4 regions of the Priestia sp. YIM B13490 genome follow, and region 4 is predicted to be linked to each of the others. Evidence: riboswitches for the same ligand, from Rfam matches in the RefSeq annotation. Region 4 holds a riboswitch; each other region holds the start of a gene.
What was found. A riboswitch is a leader RNA that binds a small molecule or an ion and turns the genes downstream of it on or off. The one in region 4 is predicted to bind lysine.
Positions count from the first base shown of each region.

Region 1 (4,858 bases), 190 kb from region 4:
CCGCTATGCTGATCGGATAAAATGTATTCTCTTAAATCCCCTACTGTCCAATTTTTAATAATGTCGTAAACAGATGAATCAATCTGACTTTCGATTAATGCCGAAACGTTGTCTTCATCTGCGCTGAGCAGCGGGTAATTTCGAATATCAGCAAGTGTGATATCAGCTAGAACTTGTTTTGCTGCCATTCGTTCTTTCATTGACTCAGCGCTAACTCCTGCGAGCTGATCTCCAGAACGCTCTTCGTTTGCTTTGGCCATGATTTCTTTTAAGCTATAAAATGAAAATGTTTCTCCTAACATTCGTGTAGTTTTAAACATCGTTTCCTCCTTGTATGTTCAGCTGATTATGATGAAAAAGCGAGCGTTTTAACGGAAACGGAGATCGCTTCTCCGGCTACTGGTAACCCTAGATCGATGTAATCTCCGTGTGTAAAATCAATTTGATCTAAACAAATAATTTCTAACTCTTTCCTCTGTTTAGCTAGTGCTTGTCCTAAAGCTTTTGCAATATCTTGTTCGCATAGAATAACGAGGCACTTAGCTCCCTTAAAACAAGCAATAAATTCATCGCTTATTATTTTTGCTAATTCTTGAAGCATCTTATAGCTGCAGTAAGGAAAATGAGATAAAGCAATAGCAGCAGGGGGGTCTTCTGCGCTGAAAATAGTTGAAGCCTGCATACATGCCGCTCGAACTCTTTCTTGAAACAGCTGCGGATTCCACGTCTCTTCTTGCTGAACGGGTATCTCTACAATCGGGATATTTTTTAACGGCAGCCGCTTCGATCCAATATATACGGTTGATCCGCTAACTTCTGTATTTTGCATACCAGCCCCAATTACAGTAGCGCGCGTTGTCTCAGCGGATTGAGATACTTGGATGGATTGAAAATGATATGCTAGAAGCGGACCAACGTCTCCGTGTATGGCCACTTCCTTCACTGTTATTGGCTTTTGCTTCTCCATCATTGCTCCTACTCCTCCTGAAACCATGATCGTTTCAGGATGTATAGAAGATCTTGTATGAGGAGAAACGAGCAGCGAGGAATTTTGATTCAGCGCTTTTACATAATTCACGGTTTCTTCAGCTAGTAATTGACAGATAGACGAGAGCTTTTCAAATGCTGCTTTTTCACCTTCTCGCAGTGTCAAAGAATTATTTTTCAAAAATTCAGTTAAATGAGACGAAACGTAGGTAACAAGACCGTCTTCATTTAGTCGAATTAATCTCCCGCCTACATGCAGTGTAAACGTTTCTATCACTTTTCCATTTTGACATAAAGCGATGTTAGCAGTGCCTCCTCCTACATCAATATTGGCAATTACTGCATTTGTTTCAGCAGAACGCTCTATTGCTCCCGATCCTTTTGCTGCTAATATTCCCTCTAAGTCAGCGCCGGCTGTTGCAACAACAAAATCCCCAGCATGTTCGGCTAGATAGTGAACGATACTTTCTGCATTTTGCTTTCTGGCCGTTTCTCCTGTGATGATCACAGCACCTGCCTCCACTTGATCTAAGGAGATTCCTGCGTTCTTATACTCTTGTTCTAGTAGTACCGTTAATCTTTGAACATCGATTTCAACATCGTTTAGCATAGGGGTGGTGTAGATAGAACTTACATACGTTACGCGACGATCAATAATTTGACAGCCTGGCAGCGTAAACTGATTTTGTTGATTTGCTATTAACAGCTTGCTTACAATCAGTTTTGTTGTGCTTGTTCCGATATCTAAACCTATGCTCGTTATCCATTTCTGTAGCATGCTATCAATCCCTTATCTCGTTTGAATATGGTGATTATCATAAAACAGTTTTTTGAATATTTCACTAACTATGTTATCAAACCTGACACACTTTTGTGTAAACAAAGGTGACAAATGACAAAAAAGACTAAATCTTGGTAGATTTAGTCTTTTTGCTTATGATGAGTGTGATTTAGTTACAATCATTCTTGATGCGGATGGAATTAATAGTGAAAGAATGATTAAGCAGGCTATTAGTGACCCTACCATTGAAATACCGTTCATTGAAAAAGAATACCATAGAGCGGACATACCCTTTGGCGCATATGATCCCCAAAAAATAATACCCGCAATAAAGTGACAGAAATACCGTGCGAAGCTGCCGATAACAAGGGATAAAACAATCAAAACAAAAGCTTTTGATCTGTTATTGTTAGCTAAATTTGTTTTAATAGATTGCGAAAAAATACCTCCAAAACCTATAAAAGCAAAAGCCACAATATATTCAATAAACGTTTGTAGCGCTGTTAAAATATAAGCCGTTCCTGTTGCCAACTGCAACAGCCCCCATAATAGACCAGATAGAGCCCCGCCTTTTACTCCCCAGCGAAAGCACATAATAAAAATGGGCACCATGGAGAACGAAATACTCACAGCCGTTGCAATCTTAATGGAAGGCAAAAGATCAAGTAGAAGTGCTAATGCTGCAAAAATAGCTATTTCAATTTTAGCCTGTAAAGGTAATGCTTTATTCACGTTTCTCACTCCTGTTTTTGAATCATTCATATCAAACGGTTTACACAGGAGTAAGCAAATATATGCTACTATTCCCACATTCCTACGCTAGCGTTAACTAACAGGTTCGAAGGGTCTGAACAATTTGTTCACTCTCAGCACGGCGGCTCCCCCTGTGGTACGTTCGGATATTTATGTAGTATTATGACAACATTCATTATACCATATGTAGCAAAATAGATTCGAGAGATTTCAAAGATGTTTCTATTTTCTGAATCTATTTTTTATAATGACAATCGTTTTAGTATTTGGTATACTTCTTTTATGTCAAATGAATATAAAAAACCCTCATCCTAATCGATGAGGTAGAGGTCGCAGTTTTTAATAGTAAAGCAACGGAAATGCAGAGAACATTGAGGATGTTGCTTGAAAGGAAAAATTGCCGAAGTTTAGATCACTTCTCGGTTGATTTAAGCTGGGGCTGTCTCCGAACAGGAACAGAACTGTCACATCATGCGAGTGATGTGAAGAGCTATCTTCACGGAAGGTTGACGCGGTTTTCAGATTTAAAAGCGCGCACATATACTGCGGGCTTTTTTTATGTTATCCCGTCTCTTTCCGTACATTCGAAAGGAGTATTTATCTATGCAAGAGCAGCAAGAATTAAAACGTGGGTTGAAATCTCGCCACTTAACGATGATTTCATTAGGAGGAGCCATCGGAACCGGCTTATTCCTAGCAAGTGGTGGAGCAATTCACACAGCAGGACCTGGGGGAGCGCTTTTAGCTTACGCTATCATTGGTGTCATGGTTTACTTTTTGATGACCAGCCTAGCGGAGCTCGCAGCTTATATGCCTGAAGCCGGTTCATTTAGTACGTATGCGTCTCGGTTTGTAGATCCATCCTTTGGTTTCGCTCTCGGCTGGAACTATTGGTATAACTGGGCTATTACGATTGCAGCTGAATTATCTGCTGGAGCCCTTATTATGAAATTTTGGTTCCCAAACTCTTCTTCTATTTTATGGAGTGCCCTGTTTTTATTAATTATGTTTGGGCTTAACTACCTTTCTGTAAGAGGATTTGGTGAATCTGAATTTTGGTTTTCGTTAATTAAAGTAGTAACGGTTATCATCTTTTTAGTTATTGGCATTATGATGATTTTTGGTATCTTTAACAATGAAGCACCAGGGTTTAAAAACTTCACGCTTGGTGATGGACCCATTCACGGTGGATTCTTTACTGTCTTAGGTATTTTTATGGCTGCTGGTTTTTCATTTCAAGGAACAGAGTTGCTTGGAGTCGCAGCTGGAGAAAGTGAAGATCCGGAAAAAACGGTTCCTCGCGCAGTTAAACAAGTCTTCTGGCGCATCTTGTTATTTTATATTTTAGCTATTTTTGTTATCGGAATGCTTATTCCATACACAGCCGATTCATTAGCAAGTGATGATGTGCGAGTAAGTCCATTTACTTTAATATTCGAACGAGCAGGTCTGGCGTTTGCAGCATCAGCTATCAATGCCGTTATTTTAACAGCCGTTTTATCTGCTGGTAACTCAGGTATGTATGCTTCTACGCGTATGCTGTGGAACTTAGCGAAAGATGGAAAAGCACCAAGGTTCTTAGCAAAAGTGAATAAACGAGGCGTTCCAGTGAATGCTTTAATCGCAACGGCACTTGTCGGTACACTTGCATTTGGTGCTTCATTTTTTGGAGACGGTGCGGTATACACGTGGTTACTTAACGCTTCTGGTATGTCTGGTTTTATTGCTTGGTTAGGAATTGCCATCAGCCACTATCGTTTTAGAAGAGCATTTGTTGCCCAAGGTCATGATTTGAGTGAACTTCCATATCATGCAAAACTTTTCCCGTTTGGTCCTATCTTTGCCTTTATTTTATGTGCTGTTGTCATTTTAGGTCAAAACTATTCGGCGTTTATGGGTGATTCGATTGACTGGTACGGTGTACTTGTTTCTTATATCGGACTTCCTTTATTCTTAATTGTTTGGTTAGGATACAAATGGACGAAAAAGTCAAAACTTATTCCGTTAAAAGAATGCCAAGTAACAGTGAAAAAATACGAATAAAAAAAGCTCTCTATTCAAAAGAATAGAGAGCTTTTTTTATGTGATCTGATCAGCAAAATGAAGAGATATATAGGCGGGCTGATTTTTCATAACAAGCATATAACCTTTGAGGGGACGATTACAGTAATCAGCAGCTTCTATATAATAAATACGCTGAACTAACCTGCTTAAATGGGTTACAAAAGATGGAAGTTGATGAGTAGGAATGCTTTGGATGTAGTCTATGATTTCTTGTTTAGTTTGAAGGCCCGAATGGGTACATTCTAACAGATGAAAAAGTGGATCTGCTGCTAT
Region 1 is NZ_JBHZOT010000003.1:715,516-720,373, forward strand. Features, by position in the region: gene ACFX4R_RS13555 (ethanolamine ammonia-lyase subunit EutB) at 1-320, opposite strand, end outside; gene ACFX4R_RS13560 (ethanolamine ammonia-lyase reactivating factor EutA) at 347-1,765, opposite strand; gene thiT (energy-coupled thiamine transporter ThiT) at 1,922-2,530, opposite strand; TPP riboswitch at 2,563-2,663, opposite strand; lysine riboswitch at 2,838-3,022, shown strand; gene ACFX4R_RS13570 (amino acid permease) at 3,125-4,564, shown strand; gene ACFX4R_RS13575 (hypothetical protein) at 4,601-4,858, opposite strand, start outside.
Region 1: it holds a riboswitch for lysine, as region 4 does, so the genes downstream of both, ACFX4R_RS13570 (amino acid permease) here and lysA (diaminopimelate decarboxylase) in region 4, are expected to answer to the same signal.

Region 2 (4,858 bases), on a different contig from region 4:
CACACTATGTTATGGTTTATATCTGCTTTAGGGACAGCTGTATGCTTCGGAGTAAATAATACTTTATTTAAATGGGGTGCTCTTCAACATTTATCTAAAGTGTGTATTCAACTTTTCTTTTATTGGATTTCTTTTTTTATCCTCTTATTATTTACTCTTATTAAAGGAAGTTTTGAATTTCACATTTTACCTATTTTAACGGGGGCACTAATCGGTATATTAAATGCCAATGGCAATATCCAAATGTCGAAAGCCTTTGAGAAAGGACCTGCGAGTATTACATCTACCATTATTGCGATGAATACAGTCATTGTTGTTATAGCTACATCCTTATTATTTCCTCAATCCATTCCTTTAACAAATTGGATTGGTATCGTCATTATTATATTGGCAGCTTGTATTATTCAGTATCAACCAAACAAAACGGCACACATAGAGTATAAATTATGGATTTTGAGCTGCTGTTTAGCTCTTCTATCTATCGGCACAGTTGGTGTTATTATGAAATTCAGCACGTATCAGCACTTTAGCATGGGTGAAATGCTTGTTTCAATGTATGGTGGAGGAGCTGTCTATTTAAGTTTATTAGCTCGGAAAGAATTTAAACAATTAACTGCACATAAAATTGAAATAAAGATAGGTATACTAGTTGGTATATTAAGTACGATTGGTTACAGCTGTTATTTATTCGCCCTAAAGGAAGGTCCATCCAGCGTGGTTTATCCAATCATTAGTTTAAATTGTATTGTTGTTTTAATTGGGAGCTTAATTATCTTTAAAGAAAGACTTAAAAAATATCAATTAATAGGAATTATTCTTACTTTATGCGGAATCGTGTTGACTAAGATATAAGTTTTTGCACCAATACCGACAGAAGAACGAACATATAGTGAAATAGGTCTCCCTCTGTATGGCAACTGAAGATGTATATAGTATACATACATAGAAAAAACAGAAAAACTCCCCCAATGCGTTAAGGGAGTTTTTCTGTTTTTAGGAGTTAGCTAAATGATGATTCATCCATCTTGAGCTTTGTGCACCAATCTTGCCTTAATGCATCGATTGAATCGGTCGTTTTAGCTATGCTCTCTCTTCTAATCTGTTTTTATTTATTTCAACAGGTAACGTTAATGCCGCTAGTTTGCAGAACTTCTTCTAGCGCACTTTGCTCTTTATTGCTTAAAGGAACCATTGGCAAACGAACACCGCCAACTTGTATTCCATTTAGATTTAATGCAGCTTTTACTGGTGAAGGACTTGGCGCAATAAATAATGCTCTCATAATTGGAAGCAGATTGCGATGTGTAGCAGCAGCTTTTTGGACATCGCCATTTTTGAAGGCATTAATCATTTCTTGCATATCATTGCCAATGATATGGGAAGCAACTGAAATAACTCCTGCCCCGCCAATTGCTAATACTGGTATTGTTAACCCATCATCGCCGCTGTATAGTGTAAAGTCGCTAGGTGTTTTGCTAATAATCTCTGCCATGGCATCCAAGTTGCCACTTGCTTCCTTAATTGATACAATATTAGGAATCTCTGATAGACGAACAATTGTTTCAACAGAAATGTTAACTACGCTTCGCCCTGGGATATTGTAAAGCATAACTGGTAAAGAGGTTGACTGGGCAATCGTTTTAAAGTGCTGGTACAAGCCTTCTTGAGACGGCTTATTATAGTATGGAGCAACGAGCATAATACCATCGACTCCTGTTTCCTCTGCAAGTTTCGTTAAGCTAATCGAAGCTTGCGTGTTGTTTGAGCCAGTTCCAGCGATGACGTGGACTCTTCCCGCAGCAGCTTCTACCACACATTGGAATAATTTAATTTTTTCTTCTGTGGTTAATGTTGGAGACTCTCCAGTTGTACCAGCTACAACTAAGCTATCTGTGCCATTTGTAATTAAATGCTCAACTAACATTTTCGTCGCGTTAAAATCAATTTCGCCATTCTGATCAAACGGGGTAACCATTGCTGTTAATACTTGGCCAAAATTCATAACTACACACCCTTTATAAATTTTTAAAAATTAGAGGGGTTAGGGCCATTCATAAGAAACGCAAAAAAGCAGCAACGAGGGATTCGTTGCTGCAGTAGAAACAATATTTATCAAAAATAGTTTCCGTGCGTAAGATAGCCCTCCATACAGTTTCCCATATGACAGTTCTGTATTTATTCAACAGCAGAACCAGCTTCAAGAACATGAGATTCTTTCGGCTTCGGCAAATACCCCTTTCCACAATTGTCATTGGATCTCATTCTCCTCAAATTGTATACTTATGATCTTTGCGCCTCTATCCTCACTTCAAAAAATATTGAAATAAGAAAATATTTAATTGAATTTAATATAACAGTAAATTTCCTTTCACGCAAGAATCATTTAAGTATAATTTTATGGAAACCTTGTAATTAAGTCCTTACACTTATTTTTGAGAGAATGACTCCGGATTATTGACTCAAACCCACAATCTCAGTATCACTCATATTACTATTTCACCTTTCTTTTTGCTATTCACCACATGTTTTAACTTACATATTATGCACATCATAAAAAGCCACCCGCTTAGAGTGACTTAGCATTAGGTTTATTCTTTACTTCATCAGGTACGTAATCTAAAAGTACGGATATTATTGTATTAAAATGCCATGGAGTAAGATTGTTGCCAGCACTTTCTTTTAACTCAGTTCTTAGCTTTTCACCCCATATAGGATATTTATTGTTGCTTTTTGCTTCCTCTAACATATAATCGACTACATTTAGTACTTTATAATATTCATTTTCTTTTGCGCTAATATAATAATCCCTTTGTTTATAGTTCATATCTCCAATCCCCTTTTGGTTATTTATGAACAATAAATTTTTTCATAAGATAGCATCAAATTTAGACTATATCTCTTATTTCCTTATAACATCTACATTGATTTAAATAGTTTATAATATCTTGGTTATTTACTTCTTTGATATTATCTCCAAAAAGTTCAACGGCACTTTCTAAATGTTCCCTTTTATTATCAATCGTTAGTACATATCGAAGTGCATCAACTACTGGTGCATTATGGTATGTACGACGAACGAAATACTCTTCGATTGCCTTATTTAAGTATTCTGATTCAGCCTTTCTAAATTTAGCTTCTGACCTTTGAAGGTTCTTTACCTCCATCTCTATCATAAACCCCTCATCCTCTCCAATTTAATTTACTATTTTATTCCCCTACTAGAAGTAAAATAAAACTTAGTTTGTATACAAATTAATATATTTTCTCAAAATAAAAAACACCTGTGAAGACAGATGTTTTTTGTAAACTTAACATATTAAAGGAGAAATGATTTGTCAGCAAAAGGAGGAATCTGATTAGGTACAGTATGTGCTCATTTTTCGTATTTATACGTATTCGAATTAAAGAATAAAATGAGGTTAAGCAAACCCATTGATGTTCGATTTTTGTAAGGTTAAAGGATAGATTAATTTTTGAGGGAATGAGTTGTAGCGTGTAGTCAAATTATTGTTGAGGAAATATAGCTTTATCTTTTAATTGATGCATTGCAGGGACATACTAAAAAATGAGGTGATAATATGGAAATAGATCGAGCTAAGCAAATTCTTTCTTCACCCAAGGAAATTGATGTTCATTACCACGGAGTTCCTATTTGGATTAAAAGTGTAGATGAAACATCAAGTATGGCTACCGTTCATGCGAGAGGAACACATGATGAAGACCGTATGGTTCCAGTCCTTGATTTAGAAGAAAAATAAAAAGTCACAAAGGAAGGATATGGAATTTTCATATTCTTTTCTTCCATCTCCAAATAGAACCGAATAACTAATACCATATTTCTCTAAGCTTTATTTATAAGAAAAAAGAGGTGCAGCATGAAAGAGAAAAAAGAACCACAATTCAGAAGTGGCGAGCTAGAAAATGCGGAACTAAAAGGCTATTATGGAATGGATCCTGAAACTAGCCTTCAATCTGTTAATTTTGCTACGACAGAGAACCCATACTTAAATGAACATTACCAGGAAGATTCTAAAGAAAATGAATAAAGAGGGAAGAAAATAACCGATCTTTATTTCTTTTCTTTAGTTATACATTCTTAATAAGTTGTCAATAAAAGGGGTTGCAGATACCATATTTCAATCTCGGCTTATTCTTACTTCTGCAAAGATATTACCTAACACATAACGAATATAAAGAACCAATTGTTTTACGCAAGTGGCTCTTTGCTACGTTAATTGAATACACTTGAATCCCTAATAAATAATGGCAAATAACAATTTATTAGGGATTTAGCTTATTCTTTAACTAATTTAACAAGCATATGAGCAAGATGATGTTGTTCTTCCTCATTTCCAACTTTCCATAACTCATGTAACAAGTATTGCTCTTCATTTTGTGGCTCCTCATGTGTTGCGAGATAATCAGCTATTTTTTTAGCTGCTAGAGCTAATTGATTATCATTTAACCCTAGTTTCTCACCTTTTGTGACTTTATCTCCTAAGTAACTTTTAAATTCGTTAAAACTAGAAAGGATGTTGTCTTTCTTCTCTTGACTCATTTCATTTAGTTTATCCTCTACTTTATTTTCAACGGTTTCAGTATTATTGTTCATTTTTCATTCTCCTTCCAATTAAGTATTAATGTTCTTATATGGTAAATCGCCCATTTACAGGTATATAAACATTTCGTAGCCTACTCATATATTAAGTAGAATAGTTAACGGGCTTCAACATAGTGAACACCTCTTTTTTGATGAGTTTAAATGGAATATATTGGATATTTTAAAAAAGAAAAACTCCCCTAGTGCGTTAAGGGAGTTTTTCTTTTTTTAATATTAAGGGTGTAATTGCTTGTTACT
Region 2 is NZ_JBHZOT010000007.1:215,016-219,873, reverse strand. Features, by position in the region: gene ACFX4R_RS21115 (DMT family transporter) at 7-852, shown strand; gene dapA (4-hydroxy-tetrahydrodipicolinate synthase) at 1,115-2,002, opposite strand; lysine riboswitch at 2,130-2,308, opposite strand; gene ACFX4R_RS21105 (hypothetical protein) at 2,567-2,824, opposite strand; gene ACFX4R_RS21100 (hypothetical protein) at 2,886-3,173, opposite strand; gene ACFX4R_RS21095 (H-type small acid-soluble spore protein) at 3,579-3,758, shown strand; gene ACFX4R_RS21090 (hypothetical protein) at 3,876-4,046, shown strand; gene ACFX4R_RS21085 (DUF3243 domain-containing protein) at 4,295-4,612, opposite strand.
Region 2: it holds a riboswitch for lysine, as region 4 does, so the genes downstream of both, dapA (4-hydroxy-tetrahydrodipicolinate synthase) here and lysA (diaminopimelate decarboxylase) in region 4, are expected to answer to the same signal.

Region 3 (4,858 bases), on a different contig from region 4:
CTTACTGTATTGATGTTACAGATTTTTTCTTTCTATTATAATATTGCTTGCCACAAATAAGTAAGCGTTTACTTTATGCTTTTATTGTAAACAAGTTCACAAAACATTTACACAGGTAAAAGTACCCTTTTAAAAGGTATATTATGGATTTTTCATCTTTACATCTAACTCTTTTTACCATAATAAAGATCCTCTTACATTTTATTAAAAAAATGCGTGAGAGGTTTTTTAGATTTGTATATAATAGTAGTAAAGAAAGAGGGGAAAGCATGAGCAATTTACAAACAGAATCACAGCAAGAACTTGAAGAGACGATGGAAACATCAGAACCTAATGTCACAGCTGAAACAGAGAGAACTCTTGATCACGTTTCATATTTCGGATACAGCCTTTTGCGTGACGTGTTAATTCCAGAGCTTCTTGGAGACGAAACAAATACCATTTCATACTGGGCAGGAAAACACCTTGCTCGGAAATACCCATTAAATACAATGGATGAAATCGTCGCTTTTTTTAAAGCAGCTTCCTGGGGAACACTGACGCTTGCAAAAAAAGATAAATATTCACTCGAGCTTGAGTTATCAGGTGATGTGGTCAGCAAAAGATTTCAGCAGGAAACTTGTTCGTTTCATCTTGAGTCAGGATTTGTGGCTGAACAGATTCAGCGTCAAAACAACTGCCTAACAGAAGCCTACTTAACACATAAAGAAAAGAACGGAAAAGTGCTGATTTCCGTGCAGTGGGACCGAAAAGATATCTTACCTACCGAAACACGCGCGGAGCGTTATAAAAAGTAGGAAATACGTATATATAAAAGACGTGGAGATACCACGTCTTTTTTCTCTTCTTTATACTTGCACTGCTTGCTGCTCTTCTAATTCAAATGCTACGTGAAGCGTCTCAACAGCTTTTACCATATCAGCATGCGGTACAACTGTAGATACTTTAATTTCAGACGTGCTGACCATCTTCACTTCAATTTTCTCTCCTGCCAGCACTTCAAACATTTCGGCTGCAACGCCTGGATTAGAAATCATGCCAGAGCCGACAATTGATACTTTAGCCAAACCGCTTTCATGTTCAATACGCGTATATCCCAAAGTAGATTTATACTCTTTTAAGACGGCAAGAGCGGCGTCTACGTCTACGGTTTTAATAGAAAATGAGATAGAGAGACGATTATTAGCCGTTACGTTTTGAATAATAATGTCCACATTTAACTGTTCTTTTGCTAATGCTGTAAAAATAGTAGAAAGAGTTTGCAACTCGTTGTTTAACCCTTCAATTGTCACTCGTGAAATATTATCTTCAAACGCAATTCCTCTTACGACTAAGTTTTGTTCCATTGAAACTTCCTCCTCAACAATCGTTCCATTCTCGTTTTCTAAGCTTGAACGCACTTCTAGCGGTACCTGATAATTTTTTGCAAACTCAACAGCGCGCGGATGCAGCACCCCTGCTCCCAAATTAGCTAATTCTAACATTTCGTCATATGAAATAGAGTGAAGCTTACGAGCATCTTCTACATAGCGCGGATCTGTCGTAAACACTCCTGTTACATCTGTATAAATATCACATTTTGCAGCTTTTAATGCTGCGGCAAGAGCTACTGCCGTCGTGTCAGAGCCGCCTCGACCTAATGTTGTAATGCTACCATCTCCTGAACAGCCTTGGAATCCAGCTACTACTACGATTCGGCCTCTATCTAATTGGCTTTGAATACGAGTCGTGTCAATGTGCTGGATTCGTGCATTGCTGTGAACTGCTTCCGTCTGGATACCAGCTTGCCAACCTGTTAGCGAAGTTGCTTCATACCCTTTATATTGAAGGGCCATTGTTAACAGGGAAATCGTTACTTGTTCTCCAGTTGTAAGAAGCATATCCATTTCGCGTTTGCTTGGACTGTCCGTAATATCACTTGCTAATTTCACCAGTGCATCTGTAGTTTTGCCCATTGCCGATACAACAACAACTACTTGGTTACCGCGCTCTGCTTCTTGAATAACACGGTTTGCTACATGTTGGATACGTTCAACAGAACCAACAGATGTTCCACCAAATTTTTGAACGATTAATGCCATAATTTTGTTCATTCCTTTTCAATAAATTTGCATATGCAGGATGATGAGAAGCTAAATTTTTTTACTCAGACAATAAAAAAAGCAATGAGATGAGCTCTCATTGCTTAACGAACGAAAATTATAAAACATAACCGTCCACTGCCGTGAGATAGCTCTCCAAGAATCTACATCTTGACAATCCTACGTTTATTCAACGCAGAACCAGCAATCATTACTATGAGGTAATGTTCACTTCGGCAAATTTCCCTTTCCGCATCATTCATAAGAGCTCATACCCTTCCTGATACGTACTGATTAAATTTGCACCTCTATCTTCACTTCATTTGATGAAGTGTCGTATGAAATTAGTTAATAGCTTATCAAATATTTTCTATTATTTCAAGACTATTTTTGCAATGTTTCATAAATTTTTTCAGCGATGTTTTGAGGAACACCTGAATTTCGAATATCATCAACCGTTGCTTCTTTCAATTTTTTCACCGAACCAAAATACTTTAACAAAGCTTTTTTACGTTTTTCGCCCACTCCCGGAATATCGTCCAGAACAGACTGAAAAGCGGACTTAGAGCGCACTTGACGGTGGAAGGTAATCGCAAAACGGTGAACTTCATCTTGAATTCGCTGAAGCAAATAAAATTCTTGACTATTGCGTTCGAGCGGTATGATTTGAGGAGGCTCACCAATCATCAGGTTGGAGGTTCTGTGCTTATCATCTTTGACAAGACCTGCTGTAGGCACTAAAAGTCCCAATTCATTTTCGAGAACGTCCTGTACTGCAGCTAAATGCCCTTTGCCTCCATCTACAACAATTAAATCTGGAAGCGGAAGACCCTCTTTTAACGCTCTGGAATACCGTCTGCGAACGACTTCTCTCATGGAACTGTAATCATCTGGTCCCTTTACGGTCTTAATTTTATATTTGCGATATTCTTTCTTTTCCGGTTTCCCATCAACAAAAACAATCATCGCAGAAACGGGATCTGTCCCTTGAATATTTGAATTATCAAATGCTTCAATCCGATAAGGAGCGGCAATTCCAAGCTCTTCTCCTAACCGTTCAACTGCGCCAACCGTGCGCTCTTCATCTCGTTCAATTAAATAGAATTTTTCACCGAGCGCAATTTTTGCATTTTTACACGCAAGTTCTACTAATTCTTTCTTTTTGCCTCGCTTTGGATGCTGAACCTCTACTTCTACTAATTTCTCAGCCAACTCTGCATCAATCGTTGCTGGAACCATTACTTCTTTTGGCTTAATATTTTTGGCATAAAACTGACCGATAAAAGTTAAGAAATCTTCTTCTGGCTCTTTATAAAAAGGAAACATAGAAACTTCTCGCTCAATTAACTTCCCTTGGCGAATAAAGAAAACTTGAACACACATCCAGCCTTTATCATAAGAATAGCCAAACACATCTCGATTGACAAAATCATTAAACGTTACTTTTTGCTTTTCCATTGTCGCTTCGATATGAGCAATTTGATCTCGATATTCTTTAGCCCGTTCAAAGTCAAGTTCTTCTGAAGCTTTTAACATTTTTTCAGTTAATTCTGTTTTGACATGCTCATATCCACCATTTAAAAACCGCGTGATATTTTCAATAATTTGTTTGTTTTGCTCTTCTTTTACTTCTTTTACGCAAGGAGCTAGGCATTGCCCGATATGGTAATACAAACAAGGTCTGTCTGGCATGGTAGAGCACTTTCTTAATGGATAAATGCGATCAAGAAGCCGCTTTGTTTCATTTGCAGCTTGAACGTTAGGATAAGGCCCGAAGTATTTCCCTTTATCTTTTTTTATTTTTCTTGTAATAACAAGTCGGGGCTGCTTTTCAGCTGTAATCTTAATAAAGGGATAACCCTTATCATCTTTAAGCATGATATTGTATTTTGGATCATGCTTTTTAATTAAATTCATTTCTAAAATAAGTGCTTCTAAATTAGAAGATGTGACGATATATTCAAAATCGACAATGTCGTTTACAAGTCGAAGCGTCTTTCCGTCATGAGATCCGGTAAAGTAGGAGCGCACTCGATTTTTTAATACTTTTGCTTTTCCTACGTAAATGACCGTTCCATATTTATCTTTCATCAAGTAACAGCCGGGCTGATCCGGTAAAATAGCCAGCTTTTCTTTTAAATAATCGTTCATATTTTTCTCCTTCCTCTTCTCTTACTCTGTCCATCTATACATTCGCTTATGAAGCGTAATCTACATTCTTTCCTGCTTTACAATACATGCACATAAGCCGGATTTATGGCGGTGTTCCTTACATCTAGTATAAAACAAACGAACGCATATTCGCTAAATAAAAGTATTCCCAAAAGAGAAAAAGTGGAGAAAAAGAAAAAACCTAGCCTGAGCTAGGTTTTGACTTACGCGTGTTTATTAATTAATTCTGTTAATGCTTCTTTTGGTTGGAAACCAACTACTTGGTCAACTTTCTCTCCATCTTTAAATAATACTAAAGTTGGGATACTCATAACACCAAATTTTCCAGCCGTTTCTTGGTTTTCATCAACGTCTACTTTCACGATTTTAACTTTATCGTTAAGTTCGCCATCGATTTCTTCAAGAACTGGAGCAATCATTTTACAAGGGCCACACCATGGTGCCCAAAAGTCAACAAGCACTAGGCCTGATTTAATTTCATCTGTAAAGTTTTTATCTGTAGCATGTGCAATAGCCATTTTAATTCCTCCTAAATATATGCAATATCCAAATTCTACTCACAGTATATCACCTTCAAATAAGGTTTGCTAACTTTTTGCTTACAT
Region 3 is NZ_JBHZOT010000004.1:198,120-202,977, forward strand. Features, by position in the region: gene ACFX4R_RS15380 (YslB family protein) at 270-797, shown strand; gene ACFX4R_RS15385 (aspartate kinase) at 849-2,081, opposite strand; lysine riboswitch at 2,223-2,400, opposite strand; gene uvrC (excinuclease ABC subunit UvrC) at 2,466-4,232, opposite strand; gene trxA (thioredoxin) at 4,457-4,771, opposite strand.
Region 3: it holds a riboswitch for lysine, as region 4 does, so the genes downstream of both, ACFX4R_RS15385 (aspartate kinase) here and lysA (diaminopimelate decarboxylase) in region 4, are expected to answer to the same signal.

Region 4 (4,858 bases):
TTTGCCAAACAAACTGAATAAGAAAACAATCTTTAGAATACCACCGATAACAGAACCATCTTTATGCGTGTTTGCTCCTAGTGGAATCACTGTTTCAGCAATATCCAGCGGCACACCCATTTTCTTTGTTGCATCTAAATTGACTGGAATAGATGCAGCAGAAGAACAGGTAGCAATAGCGGTGATAGAAGGAGCAGCTGCATTTTTCCAAAACAGCTTAATTCCTGCTTTACCGCCAGCAATCCATGCATATAGCGTAAAGAAACCGAAATAGTAAACGATTGCAATTAATAAATAAAGAATAAATGCTCTAGCGTACCCTTGTAAGATCTTTGGTCCAAGTTCTCCTACTACAGTAGCGAAATAGCATCCTAAACCAATTGGGGCATAGTACATCACAATTTTAACAACCTTCATCGATACTTCTTGACCCGAAGTCAGAAATTTCGCCATAGGCTGTCCTTTTTCGCCAGCCATCGTTGTAGCAATACCGAAAATAACGGCAAAGACAATTAATTGTAAAATGTGCTCTTTCGAAAATAACTGAACAAAATCAGGTACAGTAAATGTACTAACAAGCTGAGTTAAAAGCGTCATTTTTTCAGCTGTATTTTCACTGTCACCCATCAATTCTTTAATGGCAGAAGTATCTACATTATGTAGCGGATTGTAAAGTGATGCGCCTAAAAAGCCTAAAACGGCTGAAACAGCAGCAGTGGCGATAAACACAACGGCGATACCTAGCATAATTTTACCAAGACGCTTCATTTCATTCATGTTTGCGATCGCCGAAGCCACACTAAAAAAGACAAGGGGAACGATAATCATGAACATTAAATTAAGAAACAAATCACCAAAGGGCTTTACGACTGCCACATCCGGCCCGATAGCATATCCTGCTATCCCGCCAATTAAAATAGCGAGAAGCAGAATAAGCGATGATCTGTACGTTTTAAATACACTTAAAACCATAGTTAGATTTCCTCCAAACAACAATAGCTTCTTTACTACGCAAGAACAGCTATTATTTGCTCATTGCATACGTAGTAACGACTGGCTTTACATCTTTACGCACCAAATCTTCGTATGTTTCTCGCTCTACAGCAAGACGAGCTTCTCCATTTTTTACAAATACAACAGCAGGGCGCGGAATACGGTTGTAATTGCTAGCCATTGAATAGTTGTAGGCACCTGTAGAGGACACTGCTAATAAATCTCCTTGATTAACGCGCGGTAAATCAATATCCCAAATAAGCATATCTCCTGATTCACAGCATTTACCCGCAATTGATACTGTTTCATCTTTTTTATCCGTCACTCTATTAGCCAAGACAGCTTCATGTTTTGCATCGTAAAGAGCAGGACGGATATTATCAGTCATACCGCCGTCAATTCCTACGTATTTTCGTACACCTGGAATCTCCTTCGTTGATCCAATTGTATAAAGCGTTGTACCTGCTTCTCCTACGATGCTTCTTCCAGGCTCAATCCAGACTTCTGGAAGGGTATAATTCTGTTCAGTTAACGTGCGGCTTAGCTTTTCTGTCAGTGCATCTACATAATACTCAACTGGAAGAGGAGAGTCGCTTTCGGTATAACGAATACCAAAACCACCACCTACGTTTAAAACTTTTACTTCAAATTCCATTTTATCACGAATGCTGAATAAGAAATCAGTTAAAATATCAATGGCGCGAGAAAAACCATCTACTTCAAAAATTTGCGAACCAATATGACAATGAATGCCTAAAAGATCGTAGTAAGGCTTTTCTAACGCAGAACTTACCGCTTTCATGGCTTGGTCATTGGAAAGACCAAATCCAAACTTGGAGTCTTCCTGTCCGGTCATAATATATTCATGTGTATGGGCTTCAATTCCTGGAGTAACACGCAGAAGAATAGATGCTTTCTGTTTGCGCTCAGCTGCTAAGGCATGCAAAACTTCAAGTTCGGTAAAGTTATCAACAACAAAACAGCCAATATTCGCATCAAGAGCCATTTCCATTTCTTCAATCGTTTTATTATTGCCGTGAAAATGAATGCGTTCAGCTGGATATCCAGCTTCAAGCGCTGTAAATAATTCGCCTCCTGAGACCACATCTAGTGACATATCAAGCTTCGTTAAAAGGCTAGCCATTTCCATACAAAGAAATGCTTTCCCTGCATAGGCGATTTGATATGAAAATCCGCTTCTTCGAAAGGCTGAATGGAAGGCCTTGCATTTCGTTTCAATTAATTCTTGATCGTAGATGTATAGGGGAGTGCCGTATTGTTTTTTCAGTTCGACCGTATCGCACTGCCCAATTTCTAAATGATTGCTGCTGTTAATTTTACTCGTTCCATGTAAGTACATAATCCGTATCCCTCCATTTAAATCATTCAACTATAACTTTGAACTTTGATGGTCAGTAGAAAAACACAAAAAAGACCCGTGAAGTGATGTTCACGCGTCTTGGTTTCATAATAATAAAGTATTATTACATTCTAGGCATCAACATCTCTTCAATAGCTCTCCACAAACCAAATGGTTTGTGACAGCTCAGCATTTATTCAATACTGAACCAGTATATGAACACAATGGATGTTTATATACTTCGGCACGAAATCCCTTTTACTTATCTTCACAGACTCCATTAGTCTCCAATAAGTGACTCTTGATTTCATGCACCTCTATTCTCAGAGAGGAAAATTATATTTAAATGTAATTCCTATTATATTTCCTTTTCCTCCGTCTAGTCAATGAAAAGTTAAGGCATAGGAATATCAAAAAAAATAAATAAGAAAGCTATGAAGCTTCCAGATAGAATCCAAGCGACCAGTGCTGTCTTCTGATGAATGACTAAAAGTGAGAACGTGGCAATGTTGAAGAGAAAAGAACACAGCAGCGACCATCCATAATGATGAGTGATACTGTGATTAACATAAGCAATGAACTCAATCACAGTAAATAAAAGCGCCCACAAAAGAATCCACCACAGCCTGCCGCTTACATGCAGCGGCAGCCTTCCTAAAAAAACCGGTATAACAAACGGATAAATAATTAAAGTTATTCCAAGGGAAACCATTAGGTGATCGGGTAGAAAAAGGTGATCAATACCTACAGGGTGAAATACCCATACGCGGTGATGAAACAGCAGCACTTCATAAAGCAAATTCCCTGTGACCCAAAACAGCAAAGTAGGATAGTATTCTTGATACCTTCGCCACTTGCCAAATAGTAAACCAAGAATGATGAAAAATAATACAAATGAAGATTGCATACGCTCTCCTTAAAATAATGGTTATTTCTTTTTATTTACATATTATAGTGGTTTTATTCTTTCATTTTTTTATTCAGAAACTATAATAAAAAAGCGGTAAGCGCAGTGTTAAATATGGGTGATCACTATTTGTGGTTTGCTTCATCTCACCATAATTCCCGTAAAAGAACTTATTGCGCTTTTGTTTACAATGAAAGGAGCTATATGTCAAAGTCAGCAAGATTCAAAAATAAGCTCAAGATAGCTTCGCCTAGTATGTGACTTCTTTTTTTGCTATGCTAAAGTTGCGTACATATAGCATGAGAATATTAGAAGAAAGAAAAGGGTGTTTTGGTATGAAAACATACATCGTAGTTGGAGCTGGGGTACTTGGAGCTTCTACAGCATATCATTTAGCAAAAGCAGGAGCAGATGTGACATTGATAGATCGCAAGGATGCAGGTCAAGCTACTGATGCAGCAGCAGGAATTGTTTGCCCATGGCTTTCGCAGCGTCGAAATAAAGCATGGTACCGCTTAGCAAAAGGCGGCGCTAAGTACTATCAAACATTAATTCAGCAATTAGAAGAAGATGGAGAAACGGATACGGGATATAAGCGAGTAGGAGCAATTAGCTTACATACTGATGAGCAAAAACTTAAAAAAATGGAAGAAAGAGCATATAAGCGTCGGGAAGAAGCTCCTGAAATAGGCGAGATTACACGTTTATCCGCTAAAGAAACACAGGCTTTGTTTCCGGTTCTTTCGGAAGAATACAGTTCAGTTCATATTAGTGGAGCCGCTCGCGTTAACGGAAGAGCTCTTCGAAACGCACTTGTGAATGCAGCGAAGAAAAACGGTGCAAAAATAATAGAAGGAAACGCAGAACTACTTTATGAAAATAATCAAGTAACGGGCGTTTCCGTAAATGGACAAACCCTTCTAGCAAGTACAACAATCGTAACGGCAGGAGCGTGGGCAAATCAATTACTAGAGCCTCTTGGAGTGAAATTTTTAGCAAGCTTTCAAAAAGCGCAAATTGTCCACTTGCATCTCCCTGATGTAGATACAAAAGACTGGCCCGTTGTGATGCCTCCAAGCGATCAATATATTCTTTCATTTGAACAAGGTCAAATTGTCATTGGAGCAACACATGAAAACGACACGGGCTATGATTTGAGAGTAACTGCTGGGGGGATGCATGAGATTTTTTCAAAGGCCTTATCAATTGCTCCCGGCTTAACAGAAAGCACAGTCTTAGAAACAAGGGTAGGGTTTCGACCATTTACTCCAGGATTCTTGCCAGTCATTGGAGCTCTTCCGGCTTACGAAGGAATACTAGTAGCGAATGGTCTCGGAGCTTCAGGCTTAACGTCGGGTCCTTATCTTGGTTCAGAGCTTGCTAAATTAGCACTTGAAATGGAAATGGAAATTGATCTTAGCGACTATGATGTAGGAGGAGCTATCGAGTCTTAAGCAAACAGAATGAATGAAAACAAATAGAAGTTCGCAAACTATAACTACTATATGATGAAAGGAAGTAGATTGTTTGCGAAAGATTATGATAAGTGCAGCAACAGCTTTTTTATTTATGAGCGCGACGCCTGTATTAGCGGAAAA
Region 4 is NZ_JBHZOT010000003.1:530,160-535,017, forward strand. Features, by position in the region: gene ACFX4R_RS12625 (dicarboxylate/amino acid:cation symporter) at 1-972, opposite strand, end outside; gene lysA (diaminopimelate decarboxylase) at 1,025-2,353, opposite strand; lysine riboswitch at 2,499-2,681, opposite strand; gene ACFX4R_RS12635 (CBO0543 family protein) at 2,748-3,260, opposite strand; gene ACFX4R_RS12640 (NAD(P)/FAD-dependent oxidoreductase) at 3,596-4,714, shown strand; gene ACFX4R_RS12645 (YckD family protein) at 4,788-4,858, shown strand, end outside.